3 regions of the Ureibacillus sp. FSL E2-3493 genome follow, and region 1 is predicted to be linked to each of the others. Evidence: a T-box and tRNA genes for the amino acid it is inferred to sense, from the RefSeq annotation. Region 1 holds a T-box; the other regions hold tRNA genes.
What was found. A T-box is a leader RNA that pairs with one kind of tRNA and senses whether it is charged. The one in region 1 lies ahead of argS (arginine--tRNA ligase), so its partner is inferred to be a tRNA-Arg.
Positions count from the first base shown of each region.

Region 2: it has a tRNA-Arg gene. The T-box ahead of argS (arginine--tRNA ligase) is inferred to sense a tRNA for this amino acid. The anticodon was not compared.
Region 3: it has a tRNA-Arg gene. The T-box ahead of argS (arginine--tRNA ligase) is inferred to sense a tRNA for this amino acid. The anticodon was not compared.

Region 1 covers NZ_JBBOPK010000001.1:1,289,946-1,297,847, reverse strand. The annotation lists gene MHH69_RS06600 (ABC transporter permease) at 1-732, opposite strand, end outside; gene MHH69_RS06595 (ABC transporter ATP-binding protein) at 733-1,494, opposite strand; gene MHH69_RS06590 (DUF1048 domain-containing protein) at 1,843-2,193, opposite strand; gene MHH69_RS06585 (DUF1048 domain-containing protein) at 2,205-2,552, opposite strand; gene MHH69_RS06580 (PadR family transcriptional regulator) at 2,614-2,934, opposite strand; gene MHH69_RS06575 (hypothetical protein) at 3,360-3,665, opposite strand; gene argS (arginine--tRNA ligase) at 3,892-5,565, opposite strand; T-box leader at 5,607-5,824, opposite strand; gene MHH69_RS06565 (TIGR03943 family putative permease subunit) at 5,913-6,818, opposite strand; gene MHH69_RS06560 (permease) at 6,829-7,812, opposite strand.
Region 2 covers NZ_JBBOPK010000001.1:2,771,382-2,779,283, reverse strand. The annotation lists gene MHH69_RS14350 (gluconeogenesis factor YvcK family protein) at 1-81, shown strand, start outside; gene whiA (DNA-binding protein WhiA) at 155-1,099, shown strand; gene MHH69_RS14340 (HPr family phosphocarrier protein) at 1,200-1,457, shown strand; gene clpP (ATP-dependent Clp endopeptidase proteolytic subunit ClpP) at 1,579-2,175, opposite strand; tRNA gene MHH69_RS14330 (tRNA-Arg) at 2,561-2,635, shown strand; gene MHH69_RS14325 (basic amino acid ABC transporter substrate-binding protein) at 3,151-3,951, shown strand; gene MHH69_RS14320 (amino acid ABC transporter permease) at 3,971-4,678, shown strand; gene MHH69_RS14315 (amino acid ABC transporter ATP-binding protein) at 4,675-5,397, shown strand; gene MHH69_RS14310 (spore coat protein) at 5,445-6,065, opposite strand; gene MHH69_RS14305 (glutaredoxin family protein) at 6,192-6,425, shown strand; gene MHH69_RS14300 (sugar-binding transcriptional regulator) at 6,534-7,616, shown strand; gene gap (type I glyceraldehyde-3-phosphate dehydrogenase) at 7,712-7,902, shown strand, end outside.
Region 3 covers NZ_JBBOPK010000001.1:2,348,833-2,356,734, forward strand. The annotation lists gene MHH69_RS12105 (hypothetical protein) at 1-362, opposite strand, end outside; gene MHH69_RS12110 (DUF3231 family protein) at 752-1,774, opposite strand; gene MHH69_RS12115 (GNAT family N-acetyltransferase) at 1,964-2,785, opposite strand; gene dhaK (dihydroxyacetone kinase subunit DhaK) at 3,014-4,756, shown strand; gene MHH69_RS12125 (DUF4279 domain-containing protein) at 5,176-5,598, shown strand; tRNA gene MHH69_RS12130 (tRNA-Arg) at 5,878-5,951, opposite strand; gene MHH69_RS12135 (metallophosphoesterase) at 6,071-6,577, opposite strand; gene MHH69_RS12140 (XTP/dITP diphosphatase) at 6,703-7,296, opposite strand; gene rph (ribonuclease PH) at 7,296-7,902, opposite strand, start outside.

The DNA.
Region 1 (7,902 bases):
AAATGCTCTATTTGCAAAAAAGTAAGCGATGATCATGATACCGACGCACCATGCAAGTGCAATCCAAATATCGTTGCCGACAGGGCCTTCATACAAGAGGGCACGAATCGCATTTACGATTGACGTTACCGGCTGGTTTTCAGCGAAAAGGCGGATAAGTTTTGGCATTGTTTCCGTCGGGACAAAAGCTGAACTGATAAACGGTAGGAAAATTAGCGGGTACGAGTAAGCTGTAGCTCCTTCCATCGACTTTGCTGTCAACCCTGGTATAACCGCCAACCATGTCAGTGCTAGCGTGAACAGACCGATTATTCCTGCTACAGCAAGCCAATCCAAGAAATTAGCGCTAGAACGAAAACCCATTAAAAGGGCTACAAGAATAACTACCACAAGCGTTAACCCATTGGAAACAAGAGAGGTCAAGACGTGAGCCCACATAATCGAGGAACGTTTAATGGGCATCGTAATGAAACGGGCCATTAATCCACTCTTTACATCTGTAAATAACCGCAAGGATGTGTAAGCGACACCGGATGCGATTCCCATCAATAAAATTCCCGGTAATAAATAATTAACGTAATTATCTGTCCCTGTTTCTATTGCGCCACCAAAAACGTAGACAAATAACAGCATCATCATAATCGGTGTAATTGCCACCGTAATAATCGTATCTGGACTACGCATGATATTACGCATTAAACGACCAAGTAATACCCCTGTTCTATTTTTCATTTACATTTCCTCCTTTTTACCTATAATCGCGAGGAAAATATCCTCTAACGTCGGTTGTTTTTCGATGTACTCAACTTTTGCTGGTGGGAACATCTCTTTCAATTCCGTTAGGGTACCTGTTGTGATGATTTTCCCTTCATGTAAAATGGCGATTCGGTCCGCCAGTTGTTCAGCTTCTTCTAAATATTGAGTCGTCAATAAAATCGTCGTACCACCATCTGCAAGCTCTTTAACGGTTTCCCACACTTCAATCCGTGCCTCTGGATCTAACCCTGTCGTTGGTTCATCGAGAAAAATGACTGCTGGAGTACCAATTAGACTCATGGCAATATCAAGCCGACGCTTCATCCCACCTGAATATTGGTCTGCCCGACGATTGGCCGCATCCGTCAAACTAAACCTTGTCAGTAGATTGTCAGCGACTTGAGTAGGATTGGAAACTCCCCGTAACTTGGCAATCATGATCAGATTTTCTCTACCAGTGAGCATGCCATCTAAAGCTGCGAACTGTCCTGTCAGACTAATGCTCTCGCGAACATAATCTGGTTGATGTTGAACGTCAAAGCCACAAATATTTACTTTACCACCATCAGATTTCATCAATGTCGAGAGGATGTTGATTGTCGTCGTCTTGCCTGCTCCATTTGAACCTAGCAAAGCGAAAATTTCACCACGCCGTACATCAAAATCCACTCCCTTTAATACTTCCTTGTCTTTATAAGATTTCTTTAACCCTTTTACTGATATCGCTACATTGCCCATATTTTTTCCTCCTTATATTAAGTATAGAAAGATTGCTTTCGAAATCGAAAATTTCCTAGCTTAGTCTGAAAAGAGAGGTAGATACTCGTATACAGACAAAGCAGTATAAATATCCGATTAACGGCCTTAATTCTAGATTGCCAATACTCCCCTATTAAGTCTGACTTATAATAAGTATTGCTTAGTACCGAGTCAAAAAATAACTGAATAGTGAAGGTGATAATTCACATTGGTTACCCACTATTCAGAACGGGATTATTGCTTCTACTTAATCGATTCTTGAACCTCTTATCCATCCTCAATATACTCGCTTTACCTCATATACATTTTCCTTCTCGGTACCTTTTTTTACTTCTTTTTATCTGTAATCTTTTTCATTGCCTTAGCAACTTCTTTGTCTACAGATTCTTGGTAGATGTCAGCGTATGTTTTCGAATCTTTGATTAAATCGTCGCAGAAAGCTGCCACGTCATTACCTGTCACTTCGAGTACACCTTTCCCGGAGGCAGCACCTTCTTCAAAAAGATCAATAATTCCCGAAAGTAAACCAGTCCCTTCGGTTAACTCGACAGGGCCGACCTTAAAAAGATATTTTTGAATCTCCTTATAAACAACACGATAATCTTGTGGGAGGGCTTTGACACGCGCCATGTGTGCTCTCCACTCTTTTTTACCTTCAATAATGTCTTGTATGCTCATTTTTATCCTCCTTATTTACCCAGTTTTTTAGCAACATTTCTGTTTAGTTGCTCACGCCACTTATCGCGATAAGATTTTGCTTCCTCTTCACCGCACAATGCCGAACAGAAGCCTTGAATATCATCGCCCAAAACCTCTTGAACACGCTGACCTTCCGCTGCCGTTTCTTCAAGTAGACCAAGTACACCGTCAAGAATTGGCATGAGGTTGCGACCAGTGAAATCTGAGTGCGACCAAAGATTAGCTTTAATTTTTTCCCATGCCGTTTGATAATCAGATGGCAATTTTTTGGCACGGAATTCAAAATTTTTCATTTCTTTCGTCATGTCACTGCCTGTAATTTTTTCCCAAAACCTCATTACTTTTCCTCCTTTTTTTATAAAGCTGAACCAAAACCACTGGACGATACAATTTATGAAACTAGATTGACTTTAAAGCATTAATTTTTGAAGATAAAAAATCCCATTTTTCCCAAAACAATTCAAGTTCCTGGCGCCCAGCTTCATTAAGTGTGTAAAACTTGCGGGGTGGACCCATATCTGACGGTTTCTTTTCTACATTAACTAGTTTTTTCTTTTCTAATCGTACTAGGATAGTGTATACAGTTCCTTCCACAACTTCAGTAAACCCAAGTTGGTTTAGGCGACGGGTAATTTCATAGCCATAGGTTTCATGACGACTAATAATTTCCAACACACACCCTTCCAGCGAACCCTTCAGCATCTCAGTTAAATTTTCCATGTTCAGCGCCTCCCCTATTCTGTCTGACTTATATTCTGTATTACTTAGTACCGAGAAAAAATTTTACTTAATAGCTTTGTGTAAAAAAGCTATTAAGTAATACTAACTACATCTATAATGTAGCACTAAGTAGTGAGCGTGTCAATTAAAATTTAGAAACTTTTTCAAAATTCACTACTAAGCACTACAAGTATCAAGTAACGCTTACTACAAGTACATCGTAACACTAAGTAGATTGACTGTCAATTGGAATTTATAATTTTTTTTAATTCTTTTAATTCTGCTCATTATTTTTGAAATTATTAATTGTCCATATTTTATCCTTTGGATTACACACATAAAGAAAGAGCACAACTTCTACTCTGAATTGTGCTCGATTGTGGAAATATAAAAAATTTATTGTTAGCCTATTTCTATAACATCATTTATTCTTTTGGTAAAATTCCATTTGTAATTTTCAGTAACAATTTGTTTAAAATGGTTACACATAAATTGAGGATAATCAAGACGAAGGCAAGAAAAACTATATATTTAAAGATTATATTCGAAATTGATCCTACAATCCAATTCCCTCCAAAGTATATAAAAATAAAGCCCATTAATGTTGCTAAAAGATAGGATATCCCAACCCCTAAAATTTGGCGTTTTGTCAGTTCCTTTAACGTTCCTCTATTTTTCATAATCCTGTAAATGATGATTACAATAGATATAGCAATAAATAAATACTCCATTATATAACCACTCCTACTTTTCATTCTTGACATAATGACGATAAAATTCTTTATGCTTTTACCGTATCTAAATAGGAATCAACGTTTTTTTGAAAGTAAATGATAAATTCGGTATAAACATTCACTTGTAATTGACAAGTAAATAATATCCCAGTTTATTTTGATAATATCATTTTGTTTTATAATAAAACATACCCCCTTCTTGAATATTAAAAGGGGGTTATTTTTACATCTCCTTAGGTGCTTTAATTCCTAATAATCGTAAAGATTCTTGCAAAAGTATCGAAACCGCATAAGCAACTTTCAAACGTTCTCTTTGTAATTCATCATTCGTTAAAAACTTCGTATTAGCATAATATTTATTAAAGCTTCTTGCTAGTTGCAAACTAAATTTCGCAATTGTTGAAGGATTTGCTTGAACAAAAGCCGTTTCGATTACATGAGGAAAAGTTTCAATAAGTTTTATTACTTCCCACGCTTCCCCATCTAAATAATTTAAATGCGATTCCGTAAATGAAAATTTGCCTTTGTTGAGTAAAGTTTGAATCCGCGCATTCGTATATTGAACATACGGTCCCGTTTCTCCTTCAAAAGTCACCATCTTTTCAATAGAAAATTCGATATCATTCATTCGTTCATTTTTTAAGTCGTTGAAAATAACTGCTCCAATTCCGACCTCATTTGCTACTTTTTCTTTATTTTTAAGTTGGGGATTTTTTTCTTCAATATTTTTTCTCGCAGCTTGCATCGTTTCTGCTAACACATCGGCTAGTAAAACGACCTTCCCTTTACGAGTAGACATTTTTTTCCCGTCCTTTAACATCATGCCAAATGGAACATGCATTAAATTTTCGGACCATTGATACCCCATTTTCTTCAACACTGCAAACAACTGTTTAAAATGGAGCGACTGTTCATGGCCGACCACATAAAAAATTTTAGCTGGTTCATATAAATTGTATCGATACATGGCCGCTGCTAAATCACGGGTCGCATATAAAGTGGCCCCATCTTTTTTCATCATTAAACAAGGTGGCATCTCTTCTAATTGAACGACCATCGCACCGTCGGATTCTTCAAGTAATCCTTTATTTATTAATTCTTCTACAACAGAACCCATTTTATCGTTATAAAAGGCTTCACCGTGATAGGAATTAAAGGAAACACCTAACATTTGATAAATGTCTTCAAACTCCTTTAACGAAGCATCTCGGAACCATTTCCATAATGCGTGAGCTTCCTCATTTCCATCTTCAAGGGCTTTAAAAGCTTCTCTTGCTTTGTCGTTTAACGACTCTTCTTTTTCTGCTTCTTCATGAAACTTTACATAAATTTTTAATAGCTCTTCAATAGGATTTTGTTCAATAGCCTGTAGATTGCCCCACAATTGGTAGGCAACGATCAATTTCCCAAATTGGGTACCCCAATCTCCTAGATGATTAATACGGATAGCTTCATAACCTAACTTCTCAGAAATGTTTGCTAACGCATTGCCAATTACCGTGGAACGAAGATGTCCCATCGAAAAGGGCTTCGCAATATTTGGTGATGAAAAATCTAAAACAACCTTTTGACCGTTTTTCTCTTTTGTTCCAAAATGATGTTTTTCCAATAAAACCTTTTCAATTACATTATTGGCCACTTGTAATTGATGAAAAAATACATTGACATAGGCCTGTTCTGCACGCACTTCTTGTATAAAATCACCTTGAATTTTTTCGGCTATTTCCTTCGCAATTAATTGAGGAGATTTTTTCAACTTTTTTGCTAGTGTAAAACAAGGAAAAGAAATATCTCCTAAGTGGGCATATTTAGGTATTTCCAACAATGATTCTATTTCCTCAACTGATAAACTTTCATTTAATGCCTTCGAAATAAGGAACGCTAATTTCGTTTTCATTTTTCATCCTCCTCTAAACAAAAAAGCTCCCGTCTCTATAAAAAAGAGACGAGAGCATAAATTCCCGTGGTACCACTCTAGTTGCCACAAATGTGACCGCTTTTTTCGTTCATAACGGGGTGCCTTCCCCGATCTTCTCTACTAAGTTTCAAGAAGTTTCTCCAAAGTGCGTTTCACTAATATTTTCAGTATTAGGCTCCCACCACCCCTAATTCGCTTACCCTTCCATATTAGCTACTGTCTTTTTCATCGAATTTCCCATTCATTAAATTAAAATTGATTCTACATAATCGTAAATTGAAATGCAAGAAAATTTTAATAAAACAGTTCAATGATTAAAACATAGTTTATTCAGCTAACGTTAATACCGGATAAACATATGGTTCAGTCGGCTCGTCTATTACTTTCCAGCCAGTTGCTTTAATAACTGGAATTTCATATCCCCCGTAATTTGTCACATCTAATACGCCTTCAATTTCAAGCCAAGTATCCTCTTTTAAAGTATTTGCCCCTTCAAATTCCGTTAAAATCCCTAAAATACTAGCGTCAGCTATACAATGGGTAATCATAAAACGAGATAATACGAGTTGATTGGAATTAAAGCCATCTTCTTTAAAAACAAACCCGCTCATTTGAATGGTTCTTCCTACATATTCCGTTGGATTTTCATTTAACGCTTCGTAATAAGAACCAAAAATATCATCCTGCATTTGAATCGTCTCGGATTGCTCAAGTAACGATAACTTTTTCTCATATTCTTCATTTGATAAATAATTGTTATTCACTAATGGAACGTGGTCACTTGAATAAATATCAATATTTTCTTTATCTGTAAGGGTTGTTTCATTCAAAGGGGAAGTTTCCTTTTGATTTACTTGGGAAAAAATCGATCCTTTATTTGAAGCAATGGTGGAATTTAAAGTAGCTGGTTCAAAAGCAAATCCCGTAATAATAGGAAAAACCATCACACTGTAACTGAATAATCTTGATAAATTAAATTGTTCATTGCCATGGTCATGACCGTGATGACAACTTGGACCACAATGATGATGTCCTTTCCCTTTCCTTTGAAAAATACGAAACAGCTGTATAAAGAACAACAGGATAAAAATACCCGCTGCTAACTTACTAATATTTTCATATTTCGGGTTAATATATTTCATGATCGTCCCTGTCGAATGTAAATCAATGAAAAACAACACGAATACGCCTAAAATGACAGCTTTGATAAAATGTTGCAAGTGAAACTTCATGGAAACACCCCTATAGGAAACTAGTTAAACTTACAAATAAAAAGACAATCGTTGTAATTAGAAGGAATAATACGAATACAAACTTCGCCTTAAAGACACTTAGTAACATGATCGTATTTTTCAAATCAATCATAGGTCCATACACTAAAAAGGCAAGGATGGAAGTTGTGGGAAACAAGTTTCTAAAGGAAGCACCAATGAAGGCATCTGCCTCTGAACATAGGGATAAGAAGAATGCTAATGCCATCATTACAATCGTCGAATGGTAAACACTATCTCCGAAAGCTAGCAACGATTGGGCAGCTACAAAGGTTTGTAACCCAGCTGCGACAAAGGCACCAATAATTAAATATTTACTCATATCAAAAAATTCATCGATTGAATGTTCGAACATTCCTTTTACTCTTTGATATAAAGGGGGTTGTTTTCCTTTTGATTTTGTGACGCTATGTTCCTTATGTTTTAATTGATTTGATTTAAATAAAAAGCTTATCACTAGTGCAATGGCTAATGCTGCGACAAACCCAACGCCCATTCGTAACAAAGCCATCCTTAAATCATTTCCAAAGGCCATATACGTTGAAAGGATAACAATTGGATTAATTAATGGACCGGTTAATAAAAAACCAACTCCTGCATATAAAGGAACGCCTTTATCAATTAATTTTCGAACAATAGGAACGATTCCACATTCACATGCTGGAAATAAAGCACCGACTATACAACTCATGAACACGGCTTTTACTTTACTTTTCGGAATCCATGACTTGATATGTTCTTCCGTAATAAATATTTGAATAAATCCAGCAATTAGGACACCTATTAAAACAAATGGAATGGCTTCGATTAAAATACTAAGGAAAATGGTATTTAACTGGGGTAAAGAACTCCATTCTTCCGTAACGAAAAATGGACTAAAAAAAATGAAACCAACGACTAAAAGGAGGAAAATGATTGTAGAAAGATTAAATGAAGATTTTTGGCTATAGGACATTGAAACTCACTCCTTCTCCATATTTTCATAGAACTACTTGTTCGATAACATTTCTATCTACCTTGTTCTAAATTTTCTATTATCAACAAT
Region 2 (7,902 bases), 1.5 Mb from region 1:
ACAATCCAATCTGGGGTTGTCCGCCATGAATCCAATAAAATTGCGAAATGGTTGTATGATTACACATTGAAGAGAATGTAAGTAAGCAAAACGAACTCTAGAATGGAATATATGATATGATTGTTTTCATACATAGGTAAAAGGGGGGAGAAAGATGTCATTTGCTTCCGAAACAAAAAAAGAGTTAACGCAAGTAGAGACGGATGAGCATTGCTTAAAAGCGGAAGTCTCTGCACTTATACGAATGAACGGATCATTATCCTTTACAAATAGACAGCTGAGTTTAGACGTGCAAACAGAAAATGCAGCAATTGCAAGAAGACTGTACACGATTGTTAAAAAATTATATCCATACAATGTGGAACTTTTAGTGCGAAAAAAAATGCGCTTAAAGAAAAATAATGTTTACATTTGCCGGGTTCGGGATGGTGCTCGTGAACTATTAACAGATTTAGATATTTTATCTGGGGATTTTCAATTAAATCATTCCATTTCTAGTTCGTTGTTATCAAATAAAAATCAAAAACGAGCCTATTTGCGTGGAGCGTTTTTAGCAGGTGGCTCTGTAAATAACCCCGAAACTTCTGCTTATCATCTAGAGATTTATTCTTTATATAAAGAGCATGGGGAAGCATTAGCCGATTTAATGAATCAATTTAATTTAAATGCAAAAACAATCGAACGGAAAAAGGGATTTGTCACCTATTTAAAAGAAGCTGAAAAAATTTCTGATTTTTTAGGAATTGTTGGCGCCACACAGGCGATGCTAAAGTTTGAAGATGTACGGATATTACGGGATATGCGAAACAGTGTAAACCGTATCGTCAATTGTGAAACGGCGAACTTAAACAAAACAATCGGTGCGGCTATTCGTCAAGTGGAAAACATCCGATTTATTGAAAATACGGTCGGACTTGATCAACTTCCTGAAAAGTTACGAGAAATTGCACGGCTTCGTGTTGAGTATCAAGATGTGACTTTAAAAGAACTTGGCGAGATGGTTTCCACTGGAACTGTAAGTAAATCGGGGGTAAATCATCGTTTACGTAAAATTGACGAAATAGCGGATGCTTTAAGACGCGGCGAAACGATAAAATAGTGATTGTTCAAAAAATTGTAGTAATCTAACATTGTTCTTTTTATACAATTTAGATAAGATAAAATTATATTATGTACGGTGTGAAAGGGAGTATCGATAAATGGTTGAAACCAATGTAGAAGTGAAATTGAAATCTGGTTTACAGGCAAGACAAGCTGCTTTATTTGTACAAGAAGCAAATCGTTTTAAATCAGAAGTGTATTTACAAAAAGACGAGAAAAAAGTGAATGCTAAATCCATTATGGGGATTATGAGCTTAGCAATTGCAAGAGGAACAACTGTTACACTTATCGCAGACGGTAAAGATGAACAAGAGGCTATCGACGGATTATCATCCTTAATTCAAAGAGAAGAATAACAATGAGAAAACTTGTAAACGCTCGCAACTTTAAGGGGGTGTCTCATACTTAAATGAGACGTCCCTTTTTTATAAAAAAATGGTGATAAGGAAATTCCTTATCACCATTTTGTTTCGATTATTATTTTTTAGAATCTTCGATACGAGTAATGATATTGTCAATTAAACCATATTCTTTCGCTTGTTCTGCTGTCATGAAGTTATCGCGATCTGTATCTTGAGCGATTTTTTCTAACGGTTGACCAGAACGTTCAGATAAAATTTTGTTTAATTTATCACGTAAGAAAAGAATACGTTTTGCAGCAATTTCGATTTCAGTTGCTTGCCCTTGAGCTCCACCAAGTGGTTGGTGAATCATCACTTCAGCATTTGGTAATGCGAAACGTTTACCTGGTTCACCAGCAGTAAGTAAGAATGCACCCATTGAAGCTGCCATGCCGATACAAATTGTAGAAACTTGAGGCTTAATATATTGCATTGTATCGTAAATAGCCATACCAGCTGTAATGGAGCCACCAGGTGAGTTAATATATAGGGAAATATCTTTATCTGGATCTTCTGCTGCTAAAAATAATAATTGGGCAACAATGGAGTTTGCTACATTATCATCAATAGCGCTACCAAGTAAAATGATGCGGTCTTTTAAAAGTCTTGAATAAATGTCATAGGCACGTTCACCGCGATTTGTTTGTTCGATAACTGTAGGAATTAAATTCATTGTAAATCCTCCTTAAAAAGATTTAGTCGTTTACTACGTGCTGAAGCTTTCACTTCAGCTGTACTCATATCATACACAGAATAGTCAAGGAAGGTCAAATATAAACCACTAATTGTGAATAAAATAAATTTAAAATGAAAATTACTATTATTCTATGGGGATAGTAGAGCTATAAGATGGGAATGGAAAAGGCATTCAAACCAATTTTGTGTATGAAATCATTCAGTATTTCTTTAAAAAAATTATCCCTAACTTCAATTTTATAGTTGAATTGTCTTATATACATTTGTATAATAGAAAGGTCATAAATCGACACTATGCTTTTTACTAGAAGTTCAATTTTATACTGAAAATCGTTTTAGTCGATACAAGTGACATATTAAACGTCCTCGTGGTGTAATGGATAACACAGAAGATTCCGGTTCTTCCGCTGGGGGTTCGATTCCCTCCGAGGGCGCCATTTTACTGTTTTAACTATATAATATAATACGTAATACCTTCCTGAATTTTACTAGTTTTAGCAGCCTATTAAAATTCAGAGGGAATGAAACATAAGGGATAAAATGTAATTACTGTACCAATTCATTTTATCCCTAATTCATTCTCTTTAAACTATCATTACCAATTTTTTCATATATAAATTTATGAGCGTCGATAATGGAATAATTTTAGTTTGAGGTTTGAATAAAGAAACAAGATCCGAAAGTTCAATTAGAACTCTCGGGTCTTTTTTTGTATTTGAACATTAATAAGAAATCTAAACAAAACCCCTCTTAAGTCATAAATATTCGACTTTTCTATAATAGTTTCTAGTAAAAAATAACCGATAATCTACAATTTATTTTAAGTATTTAGAAAATTAAATGTTGTATTAAAATTTTGAACTTTATATAATTGGGGATATCTAAACTTATTTTATTTTCAATTTTCTGATTATAGAATAATATGAATCACTTATTTTGAAGGAGGAATACGATGTTAAAGAAAAATTTATTTAAGCTATTGATGCCTTTTGCTGCCGCTTCACTTATTTTAGCTGCATGTGGTGCAGAAGAGAATGGAGCTTCCGGATCATCCGACTCAACAAGTACTGAAGGGGAAACAACGAAACTAGTAGTAGGTACAGATGCTGCCTATGCTCCTTTCGAATCCTTTGACAATAGTGGGAATATTGTCGGTATTGATATTGATATTGTGAAAGCAATAGGGGAAGAAATTGGAGTAGAGTTTGAAATTAATAACGTTGGATGGGAGCCGTTATTCCAACAAATAACAAATGGAGAAATTGATTTAGGTATTTCTGCGATTACAATAACGGATGAGCGGAAAGAAACTTATGATTTCACAGAACCGTATTATGAGGCTACCCAATTAATCGTCACAAAAGAAGATTCGGATATTACTAAACTTGATGATTTAAAAGATAAAAAAATCGGTGTACAAATTAATACGACTGGTCATTACGCAGCCCAAGATCTACAAGGGAAAACAAGCACGAATATTTTACCTTACGAAACAACGCCAATTGCGATTCAAGAAGTGATTAATGGTACTGTAGATGCGGCTATTGGAGATAACGCCGTCATTCTTGAATATATTAAAAACAACCCAGATTCGAAATTAAAAGCGATCGAGGATGATAGTTTTGAAAAAGAATATTACGGGTTAATGGTGAAAAAGGGAAATACAGAAGTGCTTGAACAATTAAATGAAGGCCTTCAAAAAATTAAAGAGAATGGTAAATTGGCTGAAATTACAGGTCAAGAGCTGGATTAATTAGTTGGAGGTGTTTCAGATGAACTTCTTAGATATGCGGTGGGATATTGTCTGGGACTACCGTGAGTTTTTTATAAATGGTTTATGGGTGACGATTATTTTAACGATATGCGGTTATTTAGGAGGTATCGTACTAGGGTTATTACTAGGGTTAGGTAAAACGTCTAAAAAAAGATGGGTTTATTGGCCTTGTAAAATTTATGTAGATCTTTTCCGTGGAACGCCAATGTTAGTTCAAATATTAATCATTCATTTAGCATTTATACCCGCGGTTTTCGGTCAATCCTTTGGTTTTTTGGTTTCCGGTATAACAGCCCTCATTTTAAATAGTGCCGCTTATAATGCAGAAATTATCCGTGCCGGGATTGAATCGATTGATAAAGGTCAAATGGAAGCTGCCCGCTCCCTTGGATTAACGGAACGCCAAGCGATGCGGAAAATTATATTACCTCAAGCCTTTCGTCGAATGATTCCACCATTAGGTAATGAATTTATTGCATTATTAAAGGATTCTTCCCTTGTAACGGTTATTGCTGCGAATGATATTTTATATGCAGCGAAAGTGGTAGCAGGCGCTTACCAACGTTTCTGGGAACCTTACTTAGTGGCAGCAATTATGTATTTAATTTTAACGTATGCTGTAGCGAAACTAATTGCATATGTTGAGAGACGGTTTAGTATCCATTACAATCCGCGGAAAAAACGAGAGGAGCGGATTGCATCATGATAAAAGTAGAAAATTTACACAAAGCTTACGGAAAATTAGAAGTATTAAAGGGAATTAACTATGAAGTCTATGAAAAGGAAGTAGTTTGTGTAATCGGTCCATCGGGTTCTGGTAAAAGTACGTTTTTAAGATGTATCAATTTATTAGAGGAAATTACCGATGGCGCGATTTATATTAATGGGGTTATGGTCAATGATCCGAAAACGAACATAAACGAAATACGAACGGAAGTCGGAATGGTATTTCAACAGTTTAATTTATTTCCCCATATGACAGTGATTGAAAATATTACGATGGCGCCAATGCTCATACGTAAAATGGACAAAAAGGATGGGGAAAACCTTGCCTTGGAACTATTAGATAAAGTAGGTTTAAAGGAAAAGGCGTACAATTATCCTGAACAGCTTTCCGGTGGGCAACAACAGCGGGTAGCCATTGCGCGGGCCCTCGCGATGAAACCGAAAGTGATGTTGTTTGATGAACCAACATCTGCCCTTGACCCTGAAATGGTAAAGGAAGTATTAGATGTGATGAAACAATTAGCCGTTGAAGGAATGACGATGGTTGTTGTCACCCATGAAATGGGCTTTGCCCGAGAAGTGGCGGATCGGGTCGTGTTTATGGATGGTGGGTATATTGTGGAACAAGGAAATCCTGAAGAATTATTTAGTCGTCCTCAAAATGAACGAACGAAAGCCTTTTTAGGAAAAGTATTATAAATGAAAACAAATCCATTTGATGATGCCATCAAATGGATTTGTTTATTTTAGTTTGGCATATCTTTTGCTTTATCTGCTTGCCCGTACATATTTAACATCGTTTGCATATCTTGTGATGAAAGTTGTGGTACTTGGTAGTAACCATTTTTGTTTTGGTAAAGAGATAATTCGTATGCCATTTCGATACAGTTTTGGATAGAGTCTTGTAATACACGACGTACTACTGGGTTTGTTGATTCAAGGGCTGCCGTTGTTTTACCAGTTGCCCCCATTTTATGACAGTTTAATAAGAAGCCTGAAATAATACCGTCATTGATTTCGTTTGCAGAAGTCATCGGTTTTTTCGGTTGGCCAGGTGTTAAACCGTATTTTGTATCGTTACCCATTTGCATTTTGTAAGAACGAGTAGGGTGACTTGGATCTTGTCCTGTTTTGAAACATTCAGCCGTAATATTGTACTCGTCTAACATGAAGGCATATTGTCTATCCAAAATATTTAGAAGTTCTTGGTCTTGTACGTGAGGACGGAAGAAGATAAATGTGTTCATTGCACCAATGGAAGCACTTAGAACTTCATGAACGTCTAACACTTCATGGGCACCATGGTTCATCGAAAGTGGCATATTTCCTTGCATTGCTTGAGATTCATTCATGAATTGATTTTCCATAAATTTTTTCCTCCCAGAATTTAGTGTACAAATTGTACGACATTAGTTTGTGTAAGTTACAATTTGATTATTCAGCTCATTTTTGTAATGCTATAAACAGTTGAACGAATGTGGAGGAAAAGAAAGATGAAAATCAATTTTTATAGTCGACCAAATTGTTTATTATGTGAAGAAGGTTTGCTTACATTAAAGCTTGTCCAAGAAGATATGGATTTTGATATTGAGGTTATTAATATAGAAGAAAATGAACAATTGCATGAAAAATATATGTTGATGATTCCAGTCGTTGAAAAAGATGATCAAATTATACAATATGGAAATTTAGACTATGTTACCCTTTATGAGGCACTTCATCGTTAAAATGAAGTGCTTTGAAAAAAATGGTTGAAATCATTTGTAGATTTTTATAGAAAATTGTATACTTTACGTAGAATATTTTTTTACCCTATGTGGGACGAAAAATATTTAGTGGGACAAAATCTACCCAACTGGAGGTGTGTTTTCATAAAACATGATCCTTATAAGTTAGTTCAGCAACTTATTCCTGAGCTTTCCACAATCTTTCCTTTAAGGTATCGAATACTTCAAATCATTGCAGTATCGGGACCTGTTGGAAGGAGAACGATATTAGATACATTAGATGTTTCAGAACGAACTGTTCGGAATGAAACGACATTGCTGATGAATCAAAATTTAATTGAAACGTCCCAAAAGGGAATGATATGTACCGAAAAGGGATATGAAGCTTTAGAAAATTTAAAAGAAGTTTTCCAAGAACTTTCCGGTTTAAGCTTAAAAGAGAAAAAACTTGCCCAATTGTTAGGGATAGAAAAAGTTATCATCGTCCCTGGAGATGTTGATGCGGATGAAAGTATTAAGCAACATTTAGGAAAAGAAGCAGCTCTCTATTTAACAAACATTGCTAAAAAGGAGCAGAAGGTTGCCATAACGGGCGGTAGCACAATTGCATCACTACCGAAGTTTTTGTCACCGACAAAAACGCTCAGCACGTTAACCTTTGTCGCTGCACGAGGTAGTTTTGGGAATCAAATGAATTTACAAGCTAATACCCTAGTTTCCCAATTTGCTTCGAAATGTGGTGCGGACTTCCGCACATTGTATTTGCCAGAAAATTTAAGTGAAGCAGCCTACGCAACGATGAGCGAAGAGCCCGTTGTGAAAGAAGTGCTTGATTTGTATGAACATATTGATATTGTCATCCATGGAATCGGTACGGCAAAAGATATGGCGAACCGACGTCATTCCAGCGAAGAAATACTCAATTTGTTAAAGGAAAAAAATGCGATTGGCGAAGCCTTTGGTTATTATTTTGATGAGTTTGGTGAAGTAATATACCGAATAAATACGATTGGCATTCAGCTAAACGAAGTGAAAAATAGTCCGCAAATTATCGCTGTGGCAGGAGGCTCGATGAAAGCGAAAGCGATTCAAGCCTACTTTAAAAATGCAGCAAAGCAAACGACGTTAATTACGGACGAAGGTGCTGCAAATGAAATGTTACAAAGTTCAACGAATGAACTTTCCTTATAGCAAGTAAATCACGGATAAATAAGTTTTATTTAGGCTAAACTTTTAAAGGCCTTAAGAAATTTTATAAATAAATTTTTTATTTGGAGGAATTTGATATGGCAATCAGAATTGCAATTAACGGGTTTGGACGTATTGGTAGATTAGTTTTTCGTGAGGCAATTCAATCGAATGAATTTGAAGTTGTTGCTGTAAATGACTTATCAGATGCTCATCAACTGGCTCATCTTTTAAAATTTGACTCAGTTCACGGTATATATAACGGAGAAGTACAATCAGAAGATAATGC
Region 3 (7,902 bases), 1.1 Mb from region 1:
TCCTTATTTTCTTCTTTAAAAGAAAATTTAACTTTTACTTTAAATAGATTGTCAATAGATAAAATAATGATTGAAATTATAAAAGTTAATACTATGGTAAATAAAACTAATCCTAACATTTCCCCTTTATCATTAAAATTCTCATAATGGTAAAGTAAAATCGGGAAAATAATAATACTAGATATTAAACTAATAAAAAATACTTTTGAAAAGAAAATCATAAAACGTTTAGAGTTAGAAAAAAAACTTTTTTCTATTTCACTTATACTTAAAATATCTATAGCAAATTTCAAATAACTAAGTCCAACAGAAATTGCAGTTGTAATTCCTATCCCCTTAAATAATATTTCCATTAAATTCACTAAAATTACCTCCTTTTCATTCATCTATATCGACAAAGTGGTAATTATTATTAAATATTTATATTCTATAACTTTGAATCAATTGTTTGACTAATTATGAAAACAAAATTTTAATTAAGAAAATCATATTATTACGATTGGAATAAGTTTGAAATACATACACTTTGCAAATTAAAGTTCGATTACGTAGATCAGACTTTTAAATTTTTTTATCTAAAAAACTTCATTTCCTTAATGATATTTCCTTTCACAGAGTTTTCCGAGTAAAAAAGCCTTAAAACCTGTCATGATTGGTTTCAAGACTTTTTGTTATGGATCATAATGTACAAATTGTGGTATTAATAAGTCCAAAAGGATGATAGAACAGATTTCTAAATACTTAACATAAATTAGTTTTCTCTATCTGCGGCACTCGGTGGTTGTTCAAACCAACCTTTTTCAATCATAATAGATGATGCCTCATGAACAAAACTTGCATTTCTCACTAAAGCCTTTGAATATAGTTGCCCAATATCACGTCTTCCATTTACGGCTATCGCATTCCCTAAAGCCCTAATTTTTAGAGTATACATATCTAACTTATGGAAAAGCATTAGCTTATCCGAAAAAGGCGAAAAAGTAGAAGATGTTACTAGATCATTCAAAAAAGTTGGCGAAGGTAAATTTTCTTCATATAACTTCTTCATACAATTCTCAATACCTTTTGTTGTAATGTCTTCTCCTCTTTCGAACAATTTTCGAATCTTTTCATCCTTTACTACTTGGGTAAATGCATGAATCAATGCCTTACTCGTCGTGTTACTCTCGATTAAATCGTAAAGATGGGTAATTTCTAGTGCATGCAATGATCGTACGTGTCCAAAGTAGCCATTTAAAAAATCCTCATGAACAAATTTCGCCTCATTTGGAATGGGTATAAATGGTGGTTTCATAATAAGCCCTTTATGCATTAATATTTCATTCGTTTGTTCCAATAAATCTAAAGTAGAATCCATACAATATCTAAAAAATTCTTTTACATCTTTTCTATACACGAGGGGTATAGCTACGTTATAAATACTCATTCCAGCTTTTGAAGTATATTTTAAATAATGAACATAAAATTCATCCTGAAATAAACGTGGGGCATCTAGATTTACATCCTCTTCTGAAAACCCTATAGGAACCGGATAATTTTCTTTTATAAAAATCTCTTTCGATGTTTTCACAAAATTTTCACTTAACGTTAACGCATTTTCTAATAAAGTTCTAATATCCTCATCCTTAACGTGATTAAGAAAATAAAGCAAAATATATTTAGCCATACTATTTCCCATATAAGTAGCCCATAGTTTAGCCATTTCTGCTGACGTTAGTTTTTCGGAAGGATTTGTTTTATATGAACTTAAATTAATCGGTTTAAGATTCCCCATCTTTTTCGCTCCTTTTTAACTTCAGTATGTCACCCCATCCGGTATTATATTCTGTCGTTAAATTGTGCCCTCAAACAAATTTTTATTTCATTGCTTCATTAACATCACAATAAAAAACGCCGAGATAAGTTTTCTCGACGTAAAATCTATTAAATATCCACATATTCTCTGAAAGTTAAAGCACCTGAATTATATCTCTTTTTCCATCCATACTTGACGGATCATTTCATCAATGTTTAAGTTAATGAAATATTGAGCAGCTCGTGAAGAAAGAGGGGTATTGACTGTTGTAAAATTGCCACCTTGTGTAATGGTAGTTACCATTACACAAAATTCATCTTGTGAAACCATATCTAGAAGTTCAATTTGTATAAATCTTGTCTGTTTCGTTTCCCCATCTGATTGCTGATAAAGTACATAACCAATCGGATCATTGAATTGATTGTAAAACACGGCAGCTTGAGCAGTTAAGTTACTTTTCACATGACATTGCCAAGGAACATCTTTATTATATATCGTTAATTGTGATAGTCGTTCAGGATGTGTAAACTCAACATTAAGGGTACCCTTCTTTTTCACACTACCTTTAAAGATTATCAGTTCATCTTTTATTTTGTAGCCCAGTTTCTCATAAAGTAAAATCGCACCTGTATTTTCTTTAATTGCTTCAAGGCTTGCCCGTTTCACATTACGAGCTTTATATTCTTCTATGCTCTTTTCTAGGAGCAGCTGTCCTCCCCCTTTTCTTCTAGCATTTGGATGTACAGCAGTCCCACCGTTCCATGCCACTACTTCTCCGTCATTTTCACGAAATCCATTTAAAAAAATCCCTTGTAGCACCCCGTCTTCTTCTACAATAAAGGAAGATGCCACATCTAAATCCTCATTAGCTAGACGTTTAATAAAGGTATTTTGATCATTGTAAACCGGTACAAAATAATTTGAAAATCCTTCATTCCAAATTGTAATGATATCTCCTAGTGTACATGTATCAATTGTTTTTATATTCATCCTATAACCTACTTTTCGTATAGTTTTTTCTACTTCCGAATTTAATTTTATGTTGGCATATTAGATGGAAGAACAATTTACTCGTATTCGTATCCACCTGCAACTAACTGGGGCGTAAGAGCGTTTTAATTCGTATTACTGTTCCCCTTTTCATCCTCAAAAGTCAAAATATCAGGTATTATTTAAGAGTAGGACAAGTTAAGGTTTTACAAAAAGGAGGTTTTATTGATGAAAAAATTATTGAATCAAACAGAACATTTGGTAATGGAAATGTGTCATGGACTTGTACTAGCTCATCCAGAACTTCAATTAAATGAAAAATATAAAGTGATTTCTCGACGTAAAGGGAAAGAAAATAAAGTAAGTGTAATTAGTGGTGGTGGAAGCGGTCACGAGCCAGCCCATGCAGGATTTGTAGGTACTGGAATGCTCGATGCAGCAGTTTGCGGAGAGGTCTTTGCTTCCCCATCTCAAATTCAAGTCTATCAAGCAATTAAACAAGTAGCAACTGACAATGGTGTTTTAATGATTATTAAAAACTACTCCGGCGACATGATGAATTTTAAAAACGGTGCCGCCCTTGCTGCAGAAGACGGCATTTTAGTAGACTACGTAAAAGTGGATGACGATATCGCTGTAGAAGATAGCTTATATACAGTTGGACGCCGCGGAGTTGCTGGTACCATTTTTGTCCATAAAATTGCAGGTGCTGCAGCTGAACTTGGGTTTGACCTTGCAACGGTTAAAAAAATTGCAGAAAAAGCGGCATCACAAGTACGTAGCATCGGTTTTGCATTGACTTCTTGTACCGTTCCAGCTAAAGGGACACCAACCTTCACATTAGAAGAGGACGAAATGGAATATGGTGTTGGTATTCATGGTGAACCGGGTATCCGCCGTGAAAAAATGATGAGTGCGGATGCGCTTGCTGATCGAATGGTAAATGACTTATTAAAAGACTTAGGCGAAGTAAAGGAAGCAGCTGTATTAGTGAATGGCTTTGGTTCAACACCACTTCAGGAGCTATATGTATTGAACAATAGTGTCATTCGTTCACTCTTTGAAAAAGGCGTCCACGTTCATCGCGTATTTGTAGGTAATTATATGACGAGCATCGATATGGCGGGTGCATCCTTATCGATTTTAAAATTAGATGACGAACTAAAACAATATATAGACGCCCCTGCTTCTACACCAGCTTTAAAAGTAGACGGAGAGGCAGCACCGATTCAAATGGTTCAATCAGAACAAACAACTACAACAAAAGAACCTTCATTTAAAGTGGAAATGGAGAAACAGTTTGCTAAAATCCAAGGCGAACAATTTACGTTAGAGAATTTACACTATTACATCGACAAAATGAGCGAGGTCATTATTGAAAACGAAGTATCTTTCTGTGAGCTTGATGCCCATGCAGGTGATGGTGACTTCGGAACGAGTATCGCAAAAGGTTTTAAACAATTAAAACGTGAATGGCCTGAACTTACATCCGAAACTTCGATGAGTGGATTTTTAGCAAATTGCTCCATGATCATTATGGAACATTGTGGCGGTGCATCTGGTCCAATTTGGGGCTCTGCTTTCCGCGCAGCTGGAAAAGCCATTGAAGGTAAGGAATTTTTAACGGTTTCTGATTTTGCAGAAATGCTACAAGCCGCAGTTAATGGTATCCAAACGACTGGTGAACGTTCATTTGGACGCGGTGCTGTTGTCGGAGATAAAACGTTAATTGATGCCCTTGTACCATGTGTTGATGCTTGGGGTGATGCTGCAAATGAAGGTGCAACATTTGCTGAAAGCTTCACTCGTGGTGCACAAGCAGCCGTTAAAGGTGCCGAATCGACTAAACATATTGTTGCACGAATGGGACGTGCAGGCACTGTCGGCGAACGTAGTTTAGGCTACCCAGATGCCGGCGCATACGGACTAGGTGTAATCTTTACTGCCCTGGCAGAAGATACCCAACAATAAAGAATTTAAAAACATGAAAAGCCTGCTCAAATGTTTAATTGAGCAGGCTTTGTTTTTTTAAAATATCCTATCGGTAGCGATCAGATTTACTTATTAATAAACACATCATATTTGTACTTCAATAGTTGTACCACAACCAATTTCACTTCAATAATGCGATGAAAATGTCTATTAGGAAAATCACGAATCCGATTTTCTGATGGGGTGTATATACAACTAGCGTTGATCATTTACAACAGTTGATGCTTGTGTAGTTTTGTAGGGGCAACAAAACTAAAAATCAATACAGCAGCCGAAATTGGTAATAAAGTTTTCAGCATTTTAACATAATATCCCTTCCTTTTAAAATATTGTAAATCATTGGACGTTTACATTTAATTACATATACTTTATTTTAGAAATAAAGAGAGGTGTTCAACTTGGAAGAGTATTGCACTAAAACAATGGTCTATTTTACTTTATATGGAGATCACTTTCCATTGGAAGAATTCACAAAAGAGATAGGAATAAATCCAACGGACGCGTACAAACAAGGAGAAGAATTTATAATTGGTAAACATAAACTTGTAAGAGATGAAACTGCTTGGAGGCTTGAAACAGATGCTATACTAACTGATTTCCCCCAAGAACCCATTAACCAAATTATAGATTCCTTATTTGATTCTGCAGAAATCATCAAGAAATATAAGGAAAGGTTCAATTTGAAATGTCATATCATGACCGTTATTTACTTTAATAGTTATCAAACCCGAGGTCTTGTTATTAATCATAGGCTAATAGAATTTGCTCATAAAGTAGGCGCTGAATATCAATTTGACATTTATAACAATGTTATCGAATAGACAAAGAACTAAATTTTCTATAAAGTATCGGACTCTTTTCATTGAGATAGTGCGCTAAATGCCCTTATTAAGTTAAGAAAACATTCTCTACAACACACGCCAGTGAATACATCTATGCTAATTAATTCTGTTTACCTTGTATACATTTTAGACCTAATTCTAAAATTCGCTCGTATTCAATCGAATTCTCTAAAAACGAAAAAACGCCTGAAACATTGATATTTCAGCGTTTTAAACACTTTTAATATCGTTCTGTTTTAGGCGTTTTTTTCTTAATTACGTCCCAGGAGGGATTCGAACCCCCGACCGTACGCTTAGAAGGCGTATGCTCTATCCAGCTGAGCTACTGAGACATTGGTCAAACATGGAAATAATCATGAAAGACAATTATTATTATATGCACTTATTGGTAAACTGTCAATACTATTTGAAAAATAATTTATAAATGAATCAAAAAATTTAAATCGAATCGTTACTCTGATAAGGCATAGTTTTTTGTAAAGATTTCTTTCCCGTTATCTGTATAGCCTGTTACTTTCCACGTGTTATCTTCGAATTCTACAACGGCATAACTTTTTTCCGCAATTGCCCGTGGTTTTAATAAGCTTCCAGGATTCACAAATAATATATTATCCACTAACTCCGTACCTAATACATGGGAATGGCCAAAAAAGGCGACATCTGCCTCCACTTCCTTCGTACGGTATAGTAAATTCATAATAGTGGACTTCACATTTAACAAATGCCCATGGGCGACGAAAATTTTCACACCGTCTACTTCAAACAATTCTTCATTTGGGAATCGGTCGTCCCGGTCACAATTACCGCGCACTTTTTTTACACCATCTAAATAAGGATGATCATAGGAAAGTTCACTATCTCCACAATGTACGATCGCATCGACTTGTGGATTGGCTTCCCTTACCCTTTTAATCACTTCCTCATCTCCGTGGGTATCACTCATTACTAATAAACGCATCATTCCACCTCCTAAAAGACCATCCCAACCATCACTATATGCATGAAGTTATTTTCATATACTTAATTTAAATGGAATATTCCCCGAAACACACTATTTCGGGGACCCTTATTATTTTAATTAACCTACTTTACCAAGTTTGGTAATTCTGCTGCCAGCTTACGAATAGCATTTCCACGATGGGAAATCGCTCCTTTTTCTTCTGGTGTTAATTCTGCCATGGCACGGTCTAGTTCTGGTACAAAGAAAATTGGATCATAACCGAAGCCATTTGTTCCCCGTCTTTCATGTAAAATTACACCCTCACATGTACCGAATACTGTATATGTATCCATATTTGGTCCAGCGATGGCTAATGAACAGCAGAAACGGGCAGTGCGTTTTTCGTCCGGTACGCCTTTTAGTTTTTCCAGTACTTTCACAATGTTTGCTTCATCATCATGGTCGCCAGCATAGCGGGCAGAATATACGCCAGGTTCGCCTCCTAGGGCATCTACAGCTAGTCCACTATCATCGGCTATGACTAGTTTTCCAAGCTGTCTAGCAAGCGTCTCAGCCTTTAAAATGGCATTTTCTTCGAAGGTTGTTCCTGTTTCTTCAATTTCTAAATCAGGCGCTACTTCAAACATCGTTACAACTTCGTAACCAAGGGGTGTAAACAATGCTTCGAAGTCCTTCGCTTTCCCTTTATTTTTTGTTGCAATCACAACTTGTTTCATTATGCTTCCTCCTTCGTTGAACCAACTAAGTTTGCTGCTTCTCCAAGGGCATTTTTTTGTAAGGCAATTAATTCGGCAATTCCTTTTTCACCTAAATCTAATAATTGATTTAACTCATCACGGGAGAAGGTTGCTTCTTCTCCTGTTCCTTGGATTTCCACAAAACGACCAGAACCAGTCATTACTAAGTTCATATCGACTTCCGCAGAAGAATCTTCCACATAGTTTAAATCTAATACAGCACCAAGTTCCCTAACAAATCCAACACTCGTTGCAGCTAAGTAATCAACGATTGGGAATTTAGGGAAAGGTTTTTCCTCGTGAATTTTTGCTAATGCTTGTGTTAACGCAACAAAAGCGCCTGTAATGGATGCGGTACGTGTCCCACCATCAGCTTGAATAACATCACAATCAATCCAAACAGTTTTTTCACCTAATGCTTCTAAATCAACAATGGCCCGTAATGCTCGTCCAATTAAACGTTGTATTTCCATCGTCCGGCCATTTACTTTCCCACGAGAAGAATCGCGTTGAGTTCGTTCTGCTGTGGCTCTTGGCAGCATTGAATATTCCGCTGTTATCCATCCTTTTCCTTGGCCACGTAAA